Regions from separate parts of the Paenibacillus nicotianae genome, predicted to be linked through region 3. Evidence: riboswitches for the same ligand, from Rfam matches in the RefSeq annotation. Region 3 holds a riboswitch; each other region holds the start of a gene.
The links. Region 3 has a riboswitch for thiamine pyrophosphate ahead of tenA (thiaminase II). Riboswitches for the same ligand answer to the same signal wherever they lie in the genome.

Region 1: it holds a riboswitch for thiamine pyrophosphate, as region 3 does, so the genes downstream of both, ACFSGI_RS00530 (ABC transporter substrate-binding protein) here and tenA (thiaminase II) in region 3, are expected to answer to the same signal.
Region 2: it holds a riboswitch for thiamine pyrophosphate, as region 3 does, so the genes downstream of both, ACFSGI_RS09245 (thiamine phosphate synthase) here and tenA (thiaminase II) in region 3, are expected to answer to the same signal.

What each region holds. Positions count from the first base shown of each region.
Region 1 covers NZ_JBHUGF010000001.1:111,324-118,243, forward strand. Annotated here, with positions in the region: gene ACFSGI_RS00505 (ATP-binding protein) at 1-569, shown strand, start outside; gene ACFSGI_RS00510 (TatD family hydrolase) at 642-1,439, opposite strand; gene ACFSGI_RS00515 (ABC transporter ATP-binding protein) at 1,439-2,257, opposite strand; gene ACFSGI_RS00520 (ABC transporter permease) at 2,244-3,041, opposite strand; gene ACFSGI_RS00525 (MTH1187 family thiamine-binding protein) at 3,050-3,340, opposite strand; gene ACFSGI_RS00530 (ABC transporter substrate-binding protein) at 3,366-4,403, opposite strand; TPP riboswitch at 4,522-4,633, opposite strand; gene ACFSGI_RS00535 (pyridoxamine 5'-phosphate oxidase family protein) at 4,872-5,288, shown strand; gene ACFSGI_RS00540 (aspartyl-phosphate phosphatase Spo0E family protein) at 5,582-5,758, shown strand; gene ACFSGI_RS00545 (bifunctional 2',3'-cyclic-nucleotide 2'-phosphodiesterase/3'-nucleotidase) at 6,093-6,920, shown strand, end outside.
Region 2 covers NZ_JBHUGF010000010.1:1,125,618-1,132,537, forward strand. Annotated here, with positions in the region: partial or broken gene ACFSGI_RS23240 (ATP-binding cassette domain-containing protein) at 318-906, shown strand; gene ACFSGI_RS23245 (ATP-binding cassette domain-containing protein) at 981-1,874, shown strand; TPP riboswitch at 2,056-2,165, shown strand; gene ACFSGI_RS09245 (thiamine phosphate synthase) at 2,414-3,049, shown strand; gene ACFSGI_RS09250 (NAD(P)/FAD-dependent oxidoreductase) at 3,073-4,431, shown strand; gene thiS (sulfur carrier protein ThiS) at 4,422-4,625, shown strand; gene ACFSGI_RS09260 (thiazole synthase) at 4,627-5,394, shown strand; gene ACFSGI_RS09265 (MoeB/ThiF family adenylyltransferase) at 5,391-6,455, shown strand; gene ACFSGI_RS09270 (GrpB family protein) at 6,471-6,920, shown strand, end outside.
Region 3 covers NZ_JBHUGF010000011.1:170,830-177,749, forward strand. Annotated here, with positions in the region: gene ACFSGI_RS19505 (hydroxysqualene dehydroxylase) at 1-483, opposite strand, end outside; gene ACFSGI_RS19510 (GNAT family N-acetyltransferase) at 622-1,023, shown strand; gene ACFSGI_RS19515 (nucleotide excision repair endonuclease) at 1,186-1,542, shown strand; gene ACFSGI_RS19520 (hypothetical protein) at 1,765-3,588, opposite strand; gene rluF (23S rRNA pseudouridine(2604) synthase RluF) at 3,616-4,323, opposite strand; gene ACFSGI_RS19530 (TIGR01777 family oxidoreductase) at 4,444-5,340, opposite strand; TPP riboswitch at 5,512-5,615, shown strand; gene tenA (thiaminase II) at 5,768-6,454, shown strand; gene ACFSGI_RS19540 (ECF transporter S component) at 6,472-6,920, shown strand, end outside.

The DNA.
Region 1 (6,920 bases), on a different contig from region 3:
AGCTTTTGGGCGGGTATGTTACGGTTCAAAGTGAATTAGGCAAAGGAAGTACATTTACATTATATCTTCCTTCTCTTATGGTTAATGCTGAAGGACAACCTGTAACGAAGCCATTACCACCAACATGGATGGATCAAGAAGAACAACAAGATTCATTAGCGCGTTTACAAGGTAAAAATGTGCTTGTAGTGGATGATGATTTACGTAATATTTTTGCTTTGGAAGGTGTGCTTAAAGGCAAAGGCATGCATGTGCGTAGTGCACAGAACGGAGAAGAAGCGATTGCGTTATTAAATGCGGAACCTGCAGACATTGTGTTGATGGATATGATGATGCCAATTATGGATGGTTATGAAGCGATGCGTTGGATTCGCTTAGAAGATAAGTGGAAAGACTTACCGATTATCGCGCTAACCGCCAAAGCAATGAAAGATGATCGTGAATTATGTATCGAAGCAGGAGCATCGGATTATATCAGTAAACCAATGAATGTGGAGCAGTTGTTATCTGTTATTTTAGTATGGTTAACCGACTCGAAGCTTTCGGATAATACGATTGTACAATCATAACAGTGACTGATAATCCAATATATAATTAATGAAAAAGGCACATCGTCTGATACATAGACAATGTGCCTTTTATTATGTGTAAAACGATACTGTATTTTGATAGAGTAGATGGCGAGCTTCTTGCTCTGATAACTGTTGAATCTTTGCCCATGTTTGAGCTACATTGGCAGTCATACGTGGATGAGTCATCTGTCCGGCAAAAGTACCTTCAAATTCCCATGGCCCATCGGTCTCAGCCATAACGAGATGCCGGGGATATAAAGTTGCTAACTGCTGAATCTCAGCTTCATATTCAATATCTGGCGTAAATGAAATATGATAACCATGTTCAATCATACGCTGGATCGTAGCGGGGTATCCTTTGAACCAGTGAAAATGAGCCTGAGTGACACCATATTTCTCTAAAAGGTCACAAGCGATCTCTGCATCTTCATAGACTGCATGTAAAATCACCGGCTTGTGATAAAAGGCAGCAAGTTGTAGCAAAGCAGACAATACCTCTATATATCCTTGTTCATCTAATTTCTCGCCACGTGCGATCGCTTCTTGTCGCAGATAATAAGGCAATCCAATCTCACCAATCGCTACGATCTGATCTATACGTTGCTCTATCCACAACAATAACGTCTCTAGCTCCTGCGAGTCGGGTAGAGGCTGTTCAGGATGATATCCATAAGCAGGTCGAACTACAGACGGATATTGCTGGAACAGCTTCTCATTGCGCTGACAGGATGACAGATTCATTGAGACAGTAATTAGCGACTTGATCTGATATTCGGGCAGTGATTGCATCATCTGCTCAATCACTTGATCTTGATATTGATCCAGATGGATATGACTATCGATTAGTGGAGCATAGACAGGCTTCATCACAGATCACCTTCATCAGAATGACGCATCGCATTCATCAATTGTCTACGCAGAGCAATAAATTGTGGATCATCGGTAATCTCTTCACGTCTTGGACGGGGAAAAGGAACAACAATATTATGCAATACAGTAGCAGGGCGACGAGACAGGACATAGATTCGATCTGAAAGTAGTAACGCTTCTTCAATATGATGCGTGACAAAAATAACCGAACGTCTATTTTCTTCCCAAATATTCAATAGCCATGATTGCATTTCACTGCGTGTAAAAGCATCCAACGCACTAAATGGTTCATCCAGACAAAGAAGATCACGAGGGCCTAGCAATGCTCTTAAAAAAGCAACCCGTTGTTGCATTCCTCCAGATAAAGTGTGTGGATAAGATGATGCAAAATCACCCAATCCCACTTTATCTAACCATTGTCTGGCTAATGCTAACGATTCTTTGCGTGGTAACCCTGCCACTTCGCGCGCTAGAATTACATTATCTTCAATCGTACGCCAGGGCATCAAAGCAGGTTGTTGAGGCATATAACCGCTCAATCCTTTACGACCGGTTATATTTTGCCCGTCCAACAGCACTTGCCCTTGATCGGGAAGCACTACACCACCAATCATTTGCAAAAGGGTGCTTTTACCGGAACCGGAAGGGCCGATAATCGATACAAATTCACCTTGCTCTACATGCAGTGAAATCTCCTGAAGCACATGTAACGATTGCTTACCCTGTGTAAAAGATTTGCCGATTCCTTGTAACGCTAATAGCGGTGTAGAGCTGTTGATCGATGAAGTGGCATGTTGAGGTTTATTTAGCGACATCTTTAGAACCTCCTTTGACAGCACGCATTTGTACAGGATGATGCCAGCGAACACACCATTTTTCGAGCATATTAATTAGCATAAATAAAACAAGACTGATCACTACCACTACCAGTATTGCCAAAAACATATGATCGGTGCGGAAAGCTGATTTTTGCAACATCATATAATAGCCGATACCTTCACTGCTGCTTATCCATTCAGCGATAATCGCGCCCATCACACTATATGTAGCAGCAATTTTAACTCCCGAAAAGATCGAAGGTAAGCTAAAAGGTAATTCTAATTTCCAAAAAATCTGGTGTTTAGAAGCACCGATCATTTGCATATAATTAAGCATCGTGCGATCGGTTGTCGCTAGTCCGCTAAGCGCCGCAATCGTAACCGGGAAAAAACACACCAGAATAATAACAATTAATTTAGACAATATTCCAAATCCGAACCAGATCACAAGTAACGGCCCCAGAGCAATCGTAGGGATATTTTGGCTCAAGATCAATAAGGGATATAAGGCTGAACGTAGAAAAGGAATATAATGAAGAACTCCTGCGACCAGTAATCCAAAAGCAACACCGATACTAAAACCGGATAGCGTCAATTGTAAAGTCGCCCATGTATGCAAGCCGAGTCGATCTTTCTCGCTCCATGCTTCATGTGCAATCAATGCAGGGCTGGGAAGAATCCATGTCTCAATATGGAATAGACTGGTCGCAAGTTGCCAGATAATCAGTAATAAAACAACCGCCCCGAGGGGCGGCCATAACCGTTTCCACCATGTATTCATCGTAGACATTAGCGGTACTTCTCGGTTAATCCATCCATACTGATTCCAGATGGACTATGCGCAATTTTGATCTGAGAAATAATACTAGGGCTTCCTTTTTCCACCAACGCTTCGTGCATTTGCCGAACCACTTCCAACAATTCGCTGAGTTCGCCTTCCATCGTGGTCTCCAGTGGATGCACTTCATATTTCACACCGGATGCTTGAATCACTTCTATTGCCCGATCAACATAATCGTAAGAATTCTCACCGGCTTGAGTTTTGGGAATAACCTGAATACTGAGAAGGGTATGTGCCATAGTAGTTATCTCCTTAAATATCGATTTATGATTTGGTTGCTTCAGGTAAATAATCGTTGGTATACGCTTTGGTTGCATCTAACGGTTTATCCAGCAATTTCTGCTTGAACATCCAATCTGCATAACCTGCCCAGACCGATTGTTTTTGCTCGCCCCAGCGTTTGGCATCATCTTGATAACGTGGAGATAACCATTTTTGACTGGCTTTGACCAATGCAGGATCAAGATCAGGTACTGCTTTAAGTAAAATATCTGCTGATTCGTCTGGATGAGCAATCGCATACTGATACCCTTTACTTGTTGCCGCCATAAATGATTTGACCAATGCAGGATCAGTAGTGATCTGCTTCTCATTGGTGACGATAACAGGTGTATAATAATCGAGCTTATCTGAATAATCTTTTACATATAACATATCTAACGGTTGCCCGCGAAGTTCTGCTTCAATTCCTGTCCAACCATAGAATATCCAAGCAAAGTCGATTCCTTTTTGTACGGCTGTAAAATAATCCGCATTACCGATATTCACACTTTTGACTTTGCTGACATCGCCGCCATCTGTATCCATAATCGATTTCATGACAGCTTCTTCAACAGGCGATCCCCATGCACCATAGGATTTGCCTTCCATATCTTTAGGGCTTTTGATTCCGCGATCGGTAGGAGCGGCAAAGCCAGATGTATTATGCTGGATAACTGCTGCAAGAGAGACTAACGGAACACCTTGTACCCGCGCTTGAGTTACACTTTCTTGATAGCTGATTCCAAAAGGTACTTCACCAGAAGCAACCATCGTATCTGCTCCCCCTTGACCAGGAGCGATAATTTCAACATTTAATCCTGCTTCTTTATAGTAGCCCTTAGCTTGAGCAACATATAAGCCGGTATGATTCGTATTGGGTGTCCAGTCTAGGACGACTTTAACATCTTTCAGTCCAGATGTTGATCCTGTTGGATTAGCTGTATTACTTGTGCTTGTTGCTGAACCACATGCAGTGGTGATCCATAATAAGCCTACCATTAACCAGGGTAAGCTTTGACGCCACCTTTTTTGAATTCTCATGAACAGTCATCCTTCTTTCTTCTAGCTCAAATAGTCAATCCTGTAGTACTGGATAAAAGGCATAAAAAAAACGCCCCCATCGGGACGACATAGGTGCAATTATAAGCTAGAGTACAGCATATAACGACTTGTTACTTTCCTACGCTGGCATTATCCAGATCAGGTATAAGGGTCTGTATTTATCACAATACACTCTCAGCCAGTTGCAACTAGCTCCCCTGTACATATGCGGTTTTTTTACATTGTAATTATAGACCAGAGGGTATCAACTGTCCAGTAAAGAGAATCCGGTGTCATCAGCAAAAGAGAGTGCATTTCGGTTCAGTCTCGCTGTCTAAGGGTATTTACATATACGGAAGTTTGTAACTAACAAAAGTTCCATTCAATATTTTTCTATACGTATCGAATCGATATACATAGATACAGATATTGAATACCCATACGTTTATATACAGGAGGAGATTGATCATGAGTAAAACAGCTGAAGAACAAGCCATTTTGACCGCTTTAGAAGGTAATCCATTTTGCGCACTAGGTACAGTAGAAAATGACAAACCTAAAGTACGCTACATGGCACTATATAACGAAGGCTTAAATATTCATCTCGCGACAAACCGTAAAACACATAAAGTCGAAGAGTTAGAAAAAAATCCGAACTGTTATGTATTGTTGGGTTATGAAAAAGGCGGCACTAATCAAGTCGTTGAAATCGAAGGTGTAAGTGCTGTATCTACCGATGACGAATTGAAAAAACGTGTCTGGAAAGAAGAATTTAAAGAATGGTTCTCCGGTCCAGAAGATCCTGATTATGTGATCTTAGATATCAAACCACAAACGATTGAATATACAGATCAAGACGGTAACAAAAAAACGTGGACTGCGTAATCTGATCAAGCTTTAAGTGTTCAGTATTGCAGTCATCACATAAACGACTCGGAATTTGAAATTTGCGAAACAAGAGAATGACTGCAAAATTCAAATTCCGAGTTTTTTCGTCTTTATTTTTCCATAAAAAGGATAAAATAGGTACTTGAGGAACTTGATAAGGTATACTCAAATAAGGTATAAAAAGGTATATAGAAATATTCTATAGGATAATCTGTAAATTGACGATGATGGAAGAAAATGAGAGTTCCATGTATAGCAAGATATAAGGAAATATACTGGAGGTGGTTTCCTTGAACTTAAAACAAATAGAACAACAGATTGAGCAGGAACGCCGCATATTGAACCAGATGGCAGAAGAACATGGTATGCGCGATTATCGTGTGTTAGACCAATCAGAACAATTAGATCGAATTTTAGATATGTATTTTCAATATAAAGATCGAAATACTAATTTTTTAACACCTTAGTCTTAATAAATTATCAATTATGAAAAGAAACATGACATAATCATGTAAATTATAGGATTTTTCGCAAATTAAATCTTATTTTCATAAAAAATAGAACTAATAACCCTTCAAATATATCAGCCGATAGTATACAATTCTATCATGCGTTTCTTTTGGTAGCCTTTTTCCTATATATCTGCCTACTCTAAATCATGATTTTAGATATGATTTTTCTAAAAATCAGCATGTAAAGTGTAGTGTCACTGTTTGGTCATGCTGTTATACATATAAGGCGAAGAGATTATATAGGAAAAGGTGGAGCAAATGCGAATATATTTGGGAGGGGTTTTTTATTTTGAATTTGGGAAACAAAACATTTAAAAAAGCAATTACTGTCATCGCAGCGCTGCAATTGTTTGCAGTGTCGGCAGTTCCTGCTTTTGCAGCCGAAGCCACTTCTTCTGAAGCTACAGTGAAATTGCGTTTGTTGGAGACGACAGATATTCATGTGAACGTGATGAACTATGATTACTATTCAGATGCAGCCACAGATCAATACGGATATGCCAAAACAGCGACATTGATCAAAAATGCGCGTGCCGAAGCAACCAATAGTGTATTGATTGATAATGGTGATCTATTGCAGGGTAATCCGTTAGGTGATTATGTAGCCAAAGTTAATCCTTTAAAAGCAGGCGAAGTGCATCCTGTCTACAAAGCGATGAACCAATTGGGATATGATGCAGGAAATATCGGTAACCATGAATTTAACTATGGTCTGGATTTCTTGGGTAATGCTATCAAAGGCGCTAACTTCCCGTATGTAAATGCAAATATTTATACAGATGATGGTACAGGCAAAGGCGAGAAAAACTACTTTACGCCTTACTTGATTTTGGATAAAGAAGTAACCGATGAAAGTGGAGCCAAACATACTATTAAAGTAGGTGTTATCGGCTTCGTACCTCCACAAGTTATGCAATGGGATAGCGCAAACTTGTCGGGGAAAGTGGTTGCCAAAGATATCGTTGAAACAGCGAACAAATTTATTCCACAAATGAAAGCAGAAGGCGCAGATATTATTATTGCTGTTCCGCATTCTGGTTTTGAAGATATTCCTCAGACAGAATTGATGGAAAATTCCGTATTGTACTTGAGCAAAGTGCCAGGTATCGATGCGATT
Region 2 (6,920 bases), on a different contig from region 3:
AGCTATGTCTTAAAATTAATGCAACTTACTTCTAAAGTAACAACTTGCAGTTAAATTTAATTCTTAAAAGTAAGTAATAGATTCTTGATCTTTTCATAGAATGACAAAAATCTTTAACGATAATAAGATTACTTTAATTCTCTCAAACTATTCGTAAAAGTATACATTTATTCTATCAATCAGAAAATGAATGTAAAAAAATGAAAATTTTCAGTTCTAGACAGCTTCTGCTTATGTTACAATACACTCTGTAGCAATTTTGTAACGGTGTATATTTAAAAAAGAGATATTTAACATAGACAGGAGCATTATTTAGTATGAGTTTGTTATCAGTAGAAAATGTAACACATAATTTTGGAGACCGAACATTATTTCGGGATGTATCTTTTCGTCTGCTTGCTGGAGAGCATGTAGGCTTAGTAGGTGCAAATGGTGCTGGCAAATCAACATTGATGAATATTATGACAGGTAAACTGTTAAAAGATAGCGGTAAAGTCGAATGGGCTCCGCGTGTACGTTATGGTTATTTAGATCAGCATACCAAGTTAACAGAAGGAAAAACTGTACGTGATGTGCTGAAAGATGCTTTTCTGCCATTGCTAGAATTAGAACAAGAGTTAAATGAAGTCACCAATCAGATGGGTGAAGCATCCCCAGAACAATTGGAAATATTGTTAGAACGAATGGGTGATATTCAAGAGCAACTGGAAATCGGAGACTTTTATCTGTTAGATACCAAAGTTGAAGATATGGCTTACGGTCTTGGACTCAATGTTATTGGACTTGATAAAGACGTAACAGCTTTGAGCGGTGGACAACGTACCAAAGTACTGCTTGCCAAGCTGTTACTGGAAAAGCCTAATGTATTGTTGCTGGATGAGCCTACCAACTATCTGGACGTAGAACATATTCAATGGCTAACTCGTTATTTGCAAGAATATCCACATGCTTTCGTATTGATCTCGCATGATACAGATTTTATGAATCAAGTGGTTAATGTCATTTATCATTTGGAATTTGCTAAATTAAATCGCTATACAGCTGATTATAATAAGTTCCTAGAAATGGCTGATATTCAAAAGCATCAACATATTGAAGCATTTGAGAAACAGCAAGATTTTATCAAAAAACAAGAAGAATTTATTCAAAAAAATAAAGCACGTGCATCTACATCAGGTCGTGCAAAAAGTCGTGAAAAGCAATTAAATCGTATTGAACGAATCGACAAACCAGAAGAATTTGCCAAACCAACATTTAATTTCAAAGAAGCTCGTGCCAGTAGCAAAACAGTCTTTGAAGGTAAAGACTTTGAGATTGGGTATACACATGCGTTATTGCCTAAAATGACTATGAATATTGAACGTGGCGAAAAAATTGCGATCGTTGGTTGTAACGGTGTAGGTAAATCAACGTTGCTCAAAACGATTCTTGGTAAACTTCAACCGGTAAGTGGTAAAACATATCTTGGTGATTATTTGCATTCTGCGTATTTTGAGCAGGAAGTACGTCCAGATCAATTGACACCGATTGATGAAGTATGGAATGAATTTTCACATTTAAGTCAAAATGAAGTGCGTGGTCATCTTGCACGTTGCGGTCTGAAAAATGAGCATATTACGCGTCCAATGCGTATGTTAAGTGGTGGAGAACAAGCGAAAGTACGTTTGTGCAAACTATTACTGCGTGAAAGCAACTGGGTATTATTTGATGAACCAACTAATCACTTGGATGTACATGCAAAAAATGAATTAAAACGCGCGTTAAAAGCATATAAAGGCACAGTATTGCTTGTGTCTCACGAACCTGAATTTTATGAAGACTGGGTTACTAAAATTTGGGATGTTGAAGAGTGGTCTGAAGCGAAAGCAAAATAAAAAGTTTTAGTCTTTTGAAGCTGTAATTGCGGATTATAATCATTAATGTTGATACTGTATTTGATAAGATGAATTGATCAAGTATGTATTTGGTTATCTTTCTCAGTGCTTTGTATAAAGTGTTAGAATCATTTGCTTTATTGAATAGTCTTTGCTAAGATGAATAACAAATTGAATAGCTTGAATGCACTAGGGGGGCCGTTTGAGGCTGAGATGAAAGCACATATTGCTTTCGGACCCTTTGTACCTGATCTGGATCATACCAGCGTAGGGAAGTGGTAGCAGAGTTGCGGAAATATTGCATACAAAATAATCTAGACGATCAAGTCGATGAAGTAATCAAGAATAGACAGTAGTAATCATCTACTGACTAGGCTATTACTACAGATTATACAATTTCCGTTCTTTCTAAATAATCTTGTTTGATCGGAAATATCGATCATTATTTTCTAGATCTATACTAGCCACTTCTTGTAATAAAGAAGTGGCTTTTTTGTGTTTTATTCTATCTATTTGTGTAAAGGAGAGATGTTTTTAGCATGGAACTTCATGCGATTAGTACTGGTCAGCAGTCGATGACCGAACTGATAGAGATAGCATCACAGATATCCCCCTGGGTGACTGTTATTCATATTCGGGAAAAAAAGTGGTCTGATCTTCAGATCGTTGATACGATTCAACAACTGATAGACAAAGGTGTTCCGCGATCGCAATTACGGATCAATAGTCGACCACAATTAGCAGTAGATATGAAGCTCGGAGGAGTACATTTAAGCGAAAATATGTCTTACCACTCAGAAAAAAATTCTTATCTAGCTAATGATGATAAAACCCCGTTGGTATGGAAAGTAGGACGATCTGTTCATCACATAGATCAAGCGTTACGAGCAGAGCAAGAAGGAGTAGATTACATTTTTTATGGACATATCTATTCTACTACGTCTAAGCCTGATCTATCTCCGCGAGGATTGATTCAATTGGAACAAATATGCCATGCAGTATCTATACCTGTCATTGCAATTGGTGGTATTCAGCCATCACATTGTCAGGATATTTATCAAACAGGCGCTAAAGGAATTGCAGTAATGTCTGGTATTTTCCAAGCAGATCATCCTAAACATGTCTGTCAGCAATATCATGCAAGTATTCAAAATATGATATCTACCAATCTATAACTACAAAGAAAGAAGTGAATGAGATGATGGGTCATTTATCCAATCTCAATACTAAACATTATGATGTAATCGTTGTAGGGGCAGGAGTGATTGGAGCTGCTCTAGCATATGAACTGGCACAGCAAGGGGTCAAAGTAGCTTTACTTGAAAAAAGCACACCCGCTGCTGGTGCATCAGGCGCCGCCGGTGGCATGTTAGCCGCTCATTCTGAGCATTTCATGAATGCAGAACTGCATCACTTGGCACTCTATAGTCAATCGCTGTATAGCAAGCTTGCTACTGATCTACTTGAGCAAACAGGTATAGATATTGGATTGCGAACAGAGGGATTTTTACTTCCTTTGACTGAAAAAGATTCTAAACTGTTACATGAAGAGCGATTATATGAAGATCAATCACAGGAAAACAGTAATGATCAATCTTCAAATACTCAATATCAAAATGCTCAACATCAACTGGATCATCAAGATTTTTTTCGCGATAACGATATTCTTTCTAATATTGAGACAATTGATCATACCAATACCAATACCAATACCAATACCAATACCAATACCAATACCAATACCAATACCAATACCAAAAAGTGGTGGAGTCCATCTTATCTAGCTCAAGTAGAACCACAACTGTATGCTCCATCAGGTATGATCTACAATCCAGATGAACCGCAATTAATTCCAGCGTTGCTTAATCAAGCGCTTGTACAAGCTGCTATTCAATATGGGGTCGACTTTTATCCAGAAACAGAAGTCTTACGTTTACTGTATCAGCAAAATACCTCTCAGATTAAAGGTGTCGTTAGTAATAAAGGCAATCTATCTGCCGAACAGGTGGTTTTGACAACAGGTATAAGTACTCAACAACTGCTAGCAAAAGAGCAATACACATTACCTTTTATTCCAATCAAAGGCGAATTAATCGAAGTCAGTACTCCTTCAAAATGGCTTGGACATACGATCTATGGAGAAGGGATTTATATTATTCCCAAAAGTGATCATCGACTCTGGATCGGTGCTACCAGTAAACCTAATCGAATCGATACAAATGTAGAGATTTCGGCTATCGCTCAGTTATTATCTCAAGCTGAACAATATTTGCCTGCAATAGGCTCAGCAACTTTTGTAAGGTGTTGGTCAGGTATAAGACCGGGAACACCGGATGAATTGCCTTATTTGGGTCGGATCGAGCCGATTACTGGTTTATGGACAGCTTCAGGTCATTATCGTAATGGTATTTTACTAGCGGCTGGCACAGCAAAATATATGGCACAAGCTTTGATAACCAATCATACAGCGCATATTCCAGACTGTTTTGCTCCGGCAAGGGCTTTGCAAAAATGCAGTGATCTAGCTATACGGAAAGGAGTCACTACATGGAACTGATTATCAACGGTCATCTCAAATATATAGAGCCTGAACACAATACTGTATCCAAATTGCTAGAGTCTTTATCACTAGGTCACAAAACAGTGATTGTAGAGCATAACCAACACATTTTACAAAAAGAAGAGCACCCGCATATTACGCTGGCAGACAAAGACATATTAGAGATTGTACATTTTGTAGGAGGTGGCTGATTTGTTAACGATAGGTACACATACATTTACATCAAGGCTATTACTGGGCACAGGGAAATTTACAGATTTGCAGATTCAGAATCAAGCGGTAGAAGCATCAGGTACCGAAGTGCTAACATTTGCAGTAAGACGATTGAATCTAGATCAAGTGAACGAACCGAATTTTTTAGAAATGCTGGATCTTCAAAAATATAAATTATTGCCTAATACCGCAGGAGCCAAAACAGCCGAAGAAGCGATTCGGATAGCACGTCTGGCAAAAGCTTCTGGATTATGTGATATGATAAAAGTAGAAGTTATCGGAGATGATACGTTGCTTTTACCTGATCCTTTGGAGACAGTCAAAGCTTGTGAAGTCTTGCTAGCAGAAGGATTTATTGTTCTGCCGTATATCTCTGATGATTATATGTTAGCCAAACGTCTACAGCAACTTGGTGTACATGCGATTATGCCTGGAGCTTCACCAATCGGTTCCGGTAAAGGAATACTTAATCCTGCGGCTTTGCAATGGATTATCGATCAAGCAACTGTACCTGTGATTGTAGATGCTGGTATACGCTCACCAAAAGATGCGGCGTATGCGATGGAACTTGGAGCCGATGCTGTACTACTGAATAGTGCTGTCTCTGGCGCAACCGATCCTGTCAAAATGGCAAAAGCAATGAAGCTAGGTGTAGAAGCAGGTCGATTAGGAAGGGAAGCAGGCATGATTCCTGTACGTGAGTATGCTGTGGCGAGCAGTCCAGCAGAAGGGATGATCACGACTTGAACGTGAATAATATCAGTAACCAGCAACAATCAGAACAACATAATCGCTATTCCAGACAAGTGCGATTTACTCCTTTAGGTCAAAAAGGTCAGCAACATCTGGCAGAATCGACTGTTCTTATCGTAGGTGCTGGAGCTTTGGGTTCTAGTTCAGCAGAGACACTCGTTCGTGCAGGGGTAGGCAAAGTGATTATTGCAGATCGGGATTATGTAGAATGGAGTAATCTGCAACGGCAACAGCTTTTTACAGAGCAAGATGCTCAAGATCGTATGCCCAAAGCAATCGCTGCTCAACGTCGTCTACAACAGATTAATTCTGAAGTGATCATTGAAGCTCATATTGCAGACGTAACGGCTGATGAAATGAATGATCTAGCCAAAGGAGTAGATCTAATTATGGATGCGACAGATAATTTTGAGACACGACTCATGATTAATGATATTTCGCAAAAATATAATATTCCTTGGATATATGGTGGTTGTGTAGGAAGCTACGGAATTACATTTACGATTATCCCGGGAGTTACTCCTTGCTTACAGTGCTTAATGGAATCTGCGCCACTTGGAGGAGATACTTGTGATACATCAGGTATTATTCCTCCTGCTGTTCAGATGGTTGTAGCTCATCAGTGTACAGAAGCGATTAAGATTCTTAGTGGCAATACCGATCAATTGCGCGGTACGCTGTTATCATTTGATCTATGGAATAACGAACAAGTGTCTATCAAAATGAGTAGTGCACGCAAACCGAATTGCCCTTCATGTGGCAGCCAACCCACGTACCCACATCTCACACAAGCCGGTCAAAGTAAAACAGAAGTATTATGTGGTAGAGATACTGTACAGATTCGCCCAGCACAAAAAATGCTGATAGATTTACAACAGACCGCTCAGCGCTTGGCCAAGCTTGAAGAAAATGAAGTGAGTGTTACACCTTTTTTAGTGTCTATGACGATGCCAAGCGAACAACGTCTTGTTATTTTCCGCGATGGTCGTGTAATGGTACATGGCACTAAAGATATAGCAGAAGCACGTACTTTATATCATCGTTACTTTGGCTAAAAAGGAGTGAATATAGTGACTAATATTGATAATCAATCGACATGGCCGATCTGGGCAACAGAATCTGTGGAGATTGTTCAACCTCATCCAGAGTGGATAGAGCAGGGGAAATTGTATAAAGATGAATTAACAAGGTTATTATCTTTATTCGATATGCAACATATTGAACATTTTGGTAGTACAGCGATACCTAATCTACCTGCCAAACCGATTATAGATATGATGGCAATTACAGATTCATTTGATCCATTACCTGCGATTATTCCTGTACTGGAAAAAGAAAACTGGCATTATGTGTCACCTGAATTAGATGGTAAGCCGCATCGTAGATTTTTTGTGAAAGTGATCAATGATAAACGGGTAGCTCATTTGCATATTGTTTTGCAACAAGGTCAGCAATGGCAAAATCAACTTCTGTTTCGTGATCGATTGATTGCACATCCAGAATGGGCAGAGCAATACGGG
Region 3 (6,920 bases):
GTATTCTTTGATCGAAGATTGATCGAGTTTATCTGGATTGCTAACATAATCTTTGAATCCGGCTGCAAAAAAAGGAATCAACGAAGCTTTGTCTATTGGAGAAATAAGATCGTTATTCCCAAGCGCACCTGCTATCGTTTTGAGAGGAGCTTTGAAAGGGTCTAAACCGAATGTACCCTGTGCTTCGGTATGACGAATATTGGTTGTTTCTTCCCAGTGCACCATATCGCTGATCGAAATGCCTGCATTTTTCAAAATTTCAGGCAGAACAGTGTAATAGCCTAGAAATTTATGAAATCCAGATTCGACTTCCATGCCGTCTTCGACCCAGTTCGCTGTTCGTCCACCGATATAAGGAGCCGCTTCAAGAACGATAACAGACTTGCCTTGCTCGGCTAATTCAAAAGCACAACAAAGACCAGCAAGACCTGATCCAATAATAATCGTAGGTTCTGCTGACGATTCATTTTGGGTATGTACCATAATTTAGTTCACCAACCTTTTCATCTTTTACTAAGGTATTAACCATTAATAGGTAGTATCAACTTTATTTGTATACATTCATGTTCAGTATGTAGATTATTTGGTATGATGTGAGATAAAAAAAGGAGCTGTACATACATGCAGGTTGTTCATCGTATTCCAGCGATTGAAGAGTACTTAACGTTGCGTAAAGTATCCGGGCTAAGCGAAATGAGTGTCGAAGGCGCAAGTAAAGGATTGCCGAATACCCTATTTGCTGTTGTATTGGAAGAAGAAGGACAAGCGATTGGCATGGGCCGAGTCGTAGGCGATGGCGGATTATTTTTTCATATTACGGATATCTGTGTACGTCCTGAATATCAAGGTAAAGGTTACGGTAAAGCAATTATGCGCGAGATCAAAACATACTTGGAAGAGAATATGTCTTCTCAATCCCATGCGGTATTATTTGCAGACCCACCGGCAGACCAATTGTATGCGCAATATGGATTTACCTATACAGCTCCTCATTCCTTAGGCATGTGGTGGAAAAAAGAATAGACGTTGCAAACATTGTTTGATGCAATAGACTCATATAGCATGGATGCTAGCAAAATCATATAGAGATAGCTATCTACATCATGGTAAAATGAGAGTATTCGTAGTTTTTGAGTGCGAATTATGATAGGATAAACACCTATATACAATGAGGAAGTGACCATATTGATTACTATAACAATCCCGACAGCGGATGTTACGATTACCAAACAAATTAACCCTGAGCTTAGCCATATTTACGGATTTACCGATTTTCATCTGATTTCGCGTGAAACAGGCGGTATCTTTATGTTCTATAACGAACAAGATGAATTACTATTTGTCGGTAAAGCACGTAAGCTTAGACCTCGTATCAAAAAGCATTTCGAAGATACTGTATCACCGATCAAAGATCATCGTGATGAAGTGACGAAGATTGAAGTCTGCTTGATCGACAACGCTATGGATCGTGAGATTTACGAGACGTACATTATCAATACACTACATGCGAAATACAATGTAGAAAAAGTATTTTACAAGTAATCGCCGAAATCAGATAAACAAAAAAGCATGAATAAGACCATAAAAGTCTAAATTACATGCTTTTTTATTTTATTTAAAGTTTCAAATAAAAAAAGAGCATAATTTACGTTTGCTTTTTTTGCTAAAAGAAATCAGAGATTTCTTTATTTAGCAAGCAACGTAATATTAGCTCTAAAACTCAAATTTAATGTTTCTACTTTAAGTATACTAGAAATCAGTATGTTAGTCAAACATTTTTTCTATTTCACCTAAAAAAGAAAATCTATTAGGTGGCATAGTTGTAGTTCCTTTAAAATTCATTAATTTTAAAAGTTCTAAATGACTCCCATTATTATTTGTATTAGAAATTATAAATTTCAAGCTATTTTTGTAACTGTTATAATCTACTCTTTTATAATCATTAATTTCTGTTAAAGTTTTTTGTTTTCCTATATCGTGTATCCAACTATAAGAGATTGCATTTATAATTGTTTCCACATAATATTTTAAACGAACATAAGTATTGTCTAAAATCTTAGAATCATTTATTCCACTATGTGTAAGCATATTTCTTAATCTATACATTTGTTTAATATCATTATTAAGGACAACTTCAAGTTGTGCTAATGATTTTTGAGAATCGCTTACTGAATTGAAATTTTGTAGAGTCTGTTGATTGATAAATTCATTAGTAGCGAATTTAAAGTTAATGGTATTCCACCATGTATTTTTAAATTTTTTATAAAATATAAAAATACAGAATTTATCAGCAATTGTTAGATTTTCTTCATTTATACCATTAGATATTAAATTATTATCTATATGTTCTATTAGAAATAGTGAAGAGTATTGACTATCTTCACTATGCAAAGCAACTAATCTTCTAAAAAATGTCTTACTAATTTTTCTGAAATAAAATAATCCCATATAAGGAATAAAGTTTTTAACTACTGAGTCTAATTTATTATCATTGACTGAATGAACCATCATAAATTCCATAATACTCCATAATGTCATAAAAGCAGTTCTTTTATCAGTAGATTGATTAAGAATTTGCATCCATTCGTTTAATCTTAGCATTTCGCTATAAATATAATCATTTACGTTTGTAAAATTAGTATTTTTCCAAAGATTTTCAAAATGCTTTATCTTGACAGTTGTATTAGCTCTTTTGGAATTAGTTTGATACAATTTGTTTTCTTTTTTTATCAAAAAATTAAATTGAGTTTTAGAAATTTCTTTATACATCACTATTTTATCAGAAAGATCATTTAAGACTCTATCTACGTATAAACCATCTAGTTTAATTAATTCAAAATAAAACCACTTTTTAGAAGCTGCTTTTCTGTTTTTTCTACTTTTAATTTTATTTTCAAGCTCGTATTGTGTAATTATTTTTTCAATAAAACTGTGTATATTAGACTCCGTACTAATATCAGTTTCAACCATTATAGAGCATTTTGTTGAATTATGCTTGTGAAGGTGAGGCCTTACTAAACCTTTTAAGTGCGAAAAAATTTTAGTAGAAACTATCTCACAACTTAAAAAATCTTGTCTAAACCAGTTATTACATATGGCATACAATTCTGAAATGGTATTTCCTTGTTGTTCTAAATATTCAATTATTAGAGATATAAGCTCGTCTATTAGAGAATATTCTTCTTGTTTTACAGAAGTATTTCTTTTTAATACATGTTGTAAAGTTCTTATAAAACCCAAATAACAGTTTTGATCTGATAGATTATTGTATAGTTGAGGGATATATGTTGTATTTTTAAGTTCTTTTATTAAAGTCATTGAAATGAAAAGGCTCTTAACTTCTTTAATAGGAATTTCAGCTTTAGTTTTATACAATATACTAGAGTCTATTATTTGAGTGATTGAATTTTTTATATATTCTGCGGATAATTCGCGTATCCCTGTTGGCATGGAAACAAACTGTCTAGATAGTTCTAAAAGACCACATATCGGAAAGCTATTGAATTCAATTTCTCCGTTAGATTTTAACATTTGAAGAAATCGTTCTATAAAATATTTTGTTCTTTGAGTTTGATTATCATTATACATAGTAGCTCCTATTATTTTTATAAGTGATCAACGTTTTTTCGGCGTATATTCCAGATCGCGGAATAAGCGATTGAGTTCATCGGTGGTAAGATCACGCCATTTGCCTGTTGGTAAATTGCCAAGACGAATATTCATAATGCGAGTACGACGTAGCGCACGTACTTCATAACCAAGTGCAGAGCACATACGACGAATCTGACGATTCAATCCTTGAGTCAAAATAATTTTGAATACATATTTCGATTGTTGAACGACCTGACAAGGCAGTGTAACCGTATCTAGAATTTCTACACCGGACGCCATTTGTTTGAGAAAAGAAGGCGTAATCGGTTGATCGACAGTGACGATATATTCTTTTTCATGCTTGTTTTCAGCACGCAAAATCTCGTTGACGATATCGCCATCATTGGTCAGCATAATCAATCCGTCTGAATCTTTATCCAATCGTCCGACATGGAAAATACGCAAGGGATGATTAACAAAATCTACGATATTGCCCCGAATATGACGTTCGGTTGTACTGGTAATGCCTACCGGCTTGTTAAGCACAATATACACATTTTCTTGTTCGACTTTGATCGGTTTGCCTTTGACCCGTACATCATCGCCTTCTTCGACCTGACTGCCTAGCTCGGCAACGACACCATTGATCGTGACAATGCCTTCATTGATCCATTTATCGGCACCCCTGCGGGATGTAATTCCAGATTCACTAATATATTTATTAATTCGCACGTCTAAGCACACCTTTAACTCTAATTTTTGAGTCAGCTATTCCGTTATGACTCAAGTCTATCTCTACGATACCCTTTTTTGCTGTATTTTAAAAGTAATGTTCGTCGGTTCTGTATTTGATTATGACTTTGTATGCAAAATATGTTGAAGTGCTTGTTCCAAGCGTCCGTATTTGAACATAAATCCTTCTTTGATCAGACGATTAGGGATCACCCAACGGCTTTTAAGCACTAATTCCGGTTCTGTCCGAATCACTCTAGCTCCGAGATTAAGCATCCACGTAGACGCAGGCAGACCACCTTTACGATGCATCACTTTGCGCATGGTTGCCATCAGTTCTCGATTGGTGACCGGATTCGGAGACGTGCAGTTGAACACGCCTTCAAGGGATTCCCACTCTTGAATAAATAAAATAATCTGGAATAAATCTTCGACATGAATCCAGCTAAACATCTGCTTACCTGATCCTTGATGACCCCCTAATCCAAAGCGAACCAGATTTTTGAAAGGGGTCATCACACCGCCACCCGGTCCTAATACAATAGCGATACGTAGTGCAGCTTGACGGGTATGGGGAAGGCTAAAAGAGAAAAAAGCGTCTTCCCATGCTTTGGCAACGTCTACCGAAAAACCACTACCAATCTCGCCTTTCGTCTCGGTCATCGGGCGATCTTCGGCATGACGATAAATTGTAGCTGTACTGGAATTGATCCAAAGCGCAGGCGGATGTTCACAAGCAAGGATAGCGTTTCCAAGAATCTGTGTGGTTTCGATTCGAGAGTTCATGATTTCACGTTTATTTTGTTCGTTATAACGACAATTGACCGATTTACCTGCTAGATTAATGACCATTTCTGCTCCATCCAGAGCTTGAACAATTGCTTGGTGATCATCCCATGCGATATGTGGAGATTGTCTGGAAATGATCTTCACTTCAATACCCAATGCTGTCAATCTTTTTTCCACATACTGCCCGATAAATCCTGTGCCACCTGCCAGTACTACTTTACGTGTCATCAAGATCAACTCAATTCTATTTAGATATTTAAATCTATTCACTATTCCTTAGTTATACGTATATTTTACACTATTTTATAACCATATAACTGTAAAAAAAGGAAAGATTACTGCGATAATAGCAGTTGACAGTCTGTTCAATCGTGTGTACAGTAAGATGCAAATGAATCGAATGACCACTAGGGGAGCCTTTGTGTAGGCTGAGACGGGAAAATCCCGGACCCTTGGAACCTGATCTAGTTCATACTAGCGTAGGAAAGTGGAGACTGTGCAAGGGTACCTGTACATATACGTACACCTATTCTGCCGCTCCATAACGGAGCGGCTTTTTTGCATCTATTTGTCCATATATTCCAGTAGTGGTCCTTCTTTATTAACCAAGCGTCAGCGTCGCTATCGATGCTTCTATTCTAAGGAGGATACAGTTATGAGTTTTTCACAGGAAATTAGACAGGCCGCAGACCCGATTTTTGAAGCGATTTTTAATCATCCATTTGTACAGGGGATTGCCAAAGGTGATCTGCGTAGTGAGCAGTTGATCCATTATGTAAAGCAAGATTTCGAGTATCTGAATTCTTTTATGCGTATCTATGGAACCGCTATTGCGAAATGTCCAACACGCGAAGATATGGCGATGTTTAACGAGCAGATTTCATTTGTGCTTCATAGCGAAATTCATCCTCATAATAACTTTTGCGAAGTAGCAGGGGTGAAGTATGAAGATTTACAAGGATATGCACTGTCTCCTTCGTCTCATCATTATATTCGGCATATGTTAACCGTTGCTCATGAAGGTGATCTGGGTGATATTTTGGCGGTATTGTTGCCTTGTCCGTGGACGTATTGGGAAATTGGTGTGAAATTATTGGAAAAAGTGAAGCCGGATGCATCCCATCCTTTTTATGATTGGATCAGCTTCTATGGTAATCGTACCGATACAATCACTCATCAATTCTGTGCTCGGTTGGATGAATGGGCAGAGCAGACTACACCTGCACATCGGGCGCGTATGAAAGAGCATTTTCTTCTGAGTTGTCAGTTTGAATATATGTTCTGGGATATGGCGTACACACTGGAAGATTGGCCTGTACCGATGGAGGTTGCGCGCGTATGAGTTCCCCATCGATCTCTATGACATGGAAAATGAAAGAAGTGGTATTAACCGTTATTCTGGCGGTTGCTTGCGGTGTTATTTATCTGGGATGGTCAACGTTATGGATACCGATCTCTGCTTTAGTCGGCCCGGTTGGTGCAGGATTTATGTTCGGCATCTGGATTATTGCAAGCCCGATCGTTGCTTATATTATTCGTAAGCCAGGGGCGGCATTGATCGCTGAAGTAGCGGCTGCGGCTGTAGAACTTTTAACCGGTAGCCATTTCGGATTATCAGCGTTATTGATTGGTGTATTTCAAGGGATTGGAGCAGAGATCGCTTTCGCTCTATTTGGCTACAAACGCTATAACTTGATGACTTTAATGTTATCAGGCGCTCTAGCGGCAGTAGGTGGAGTGTTGTATAACCTGATCGCTAATGGATTCGGCTATTATACACTGCAAGTATTGATGACTACGCTGGTGAT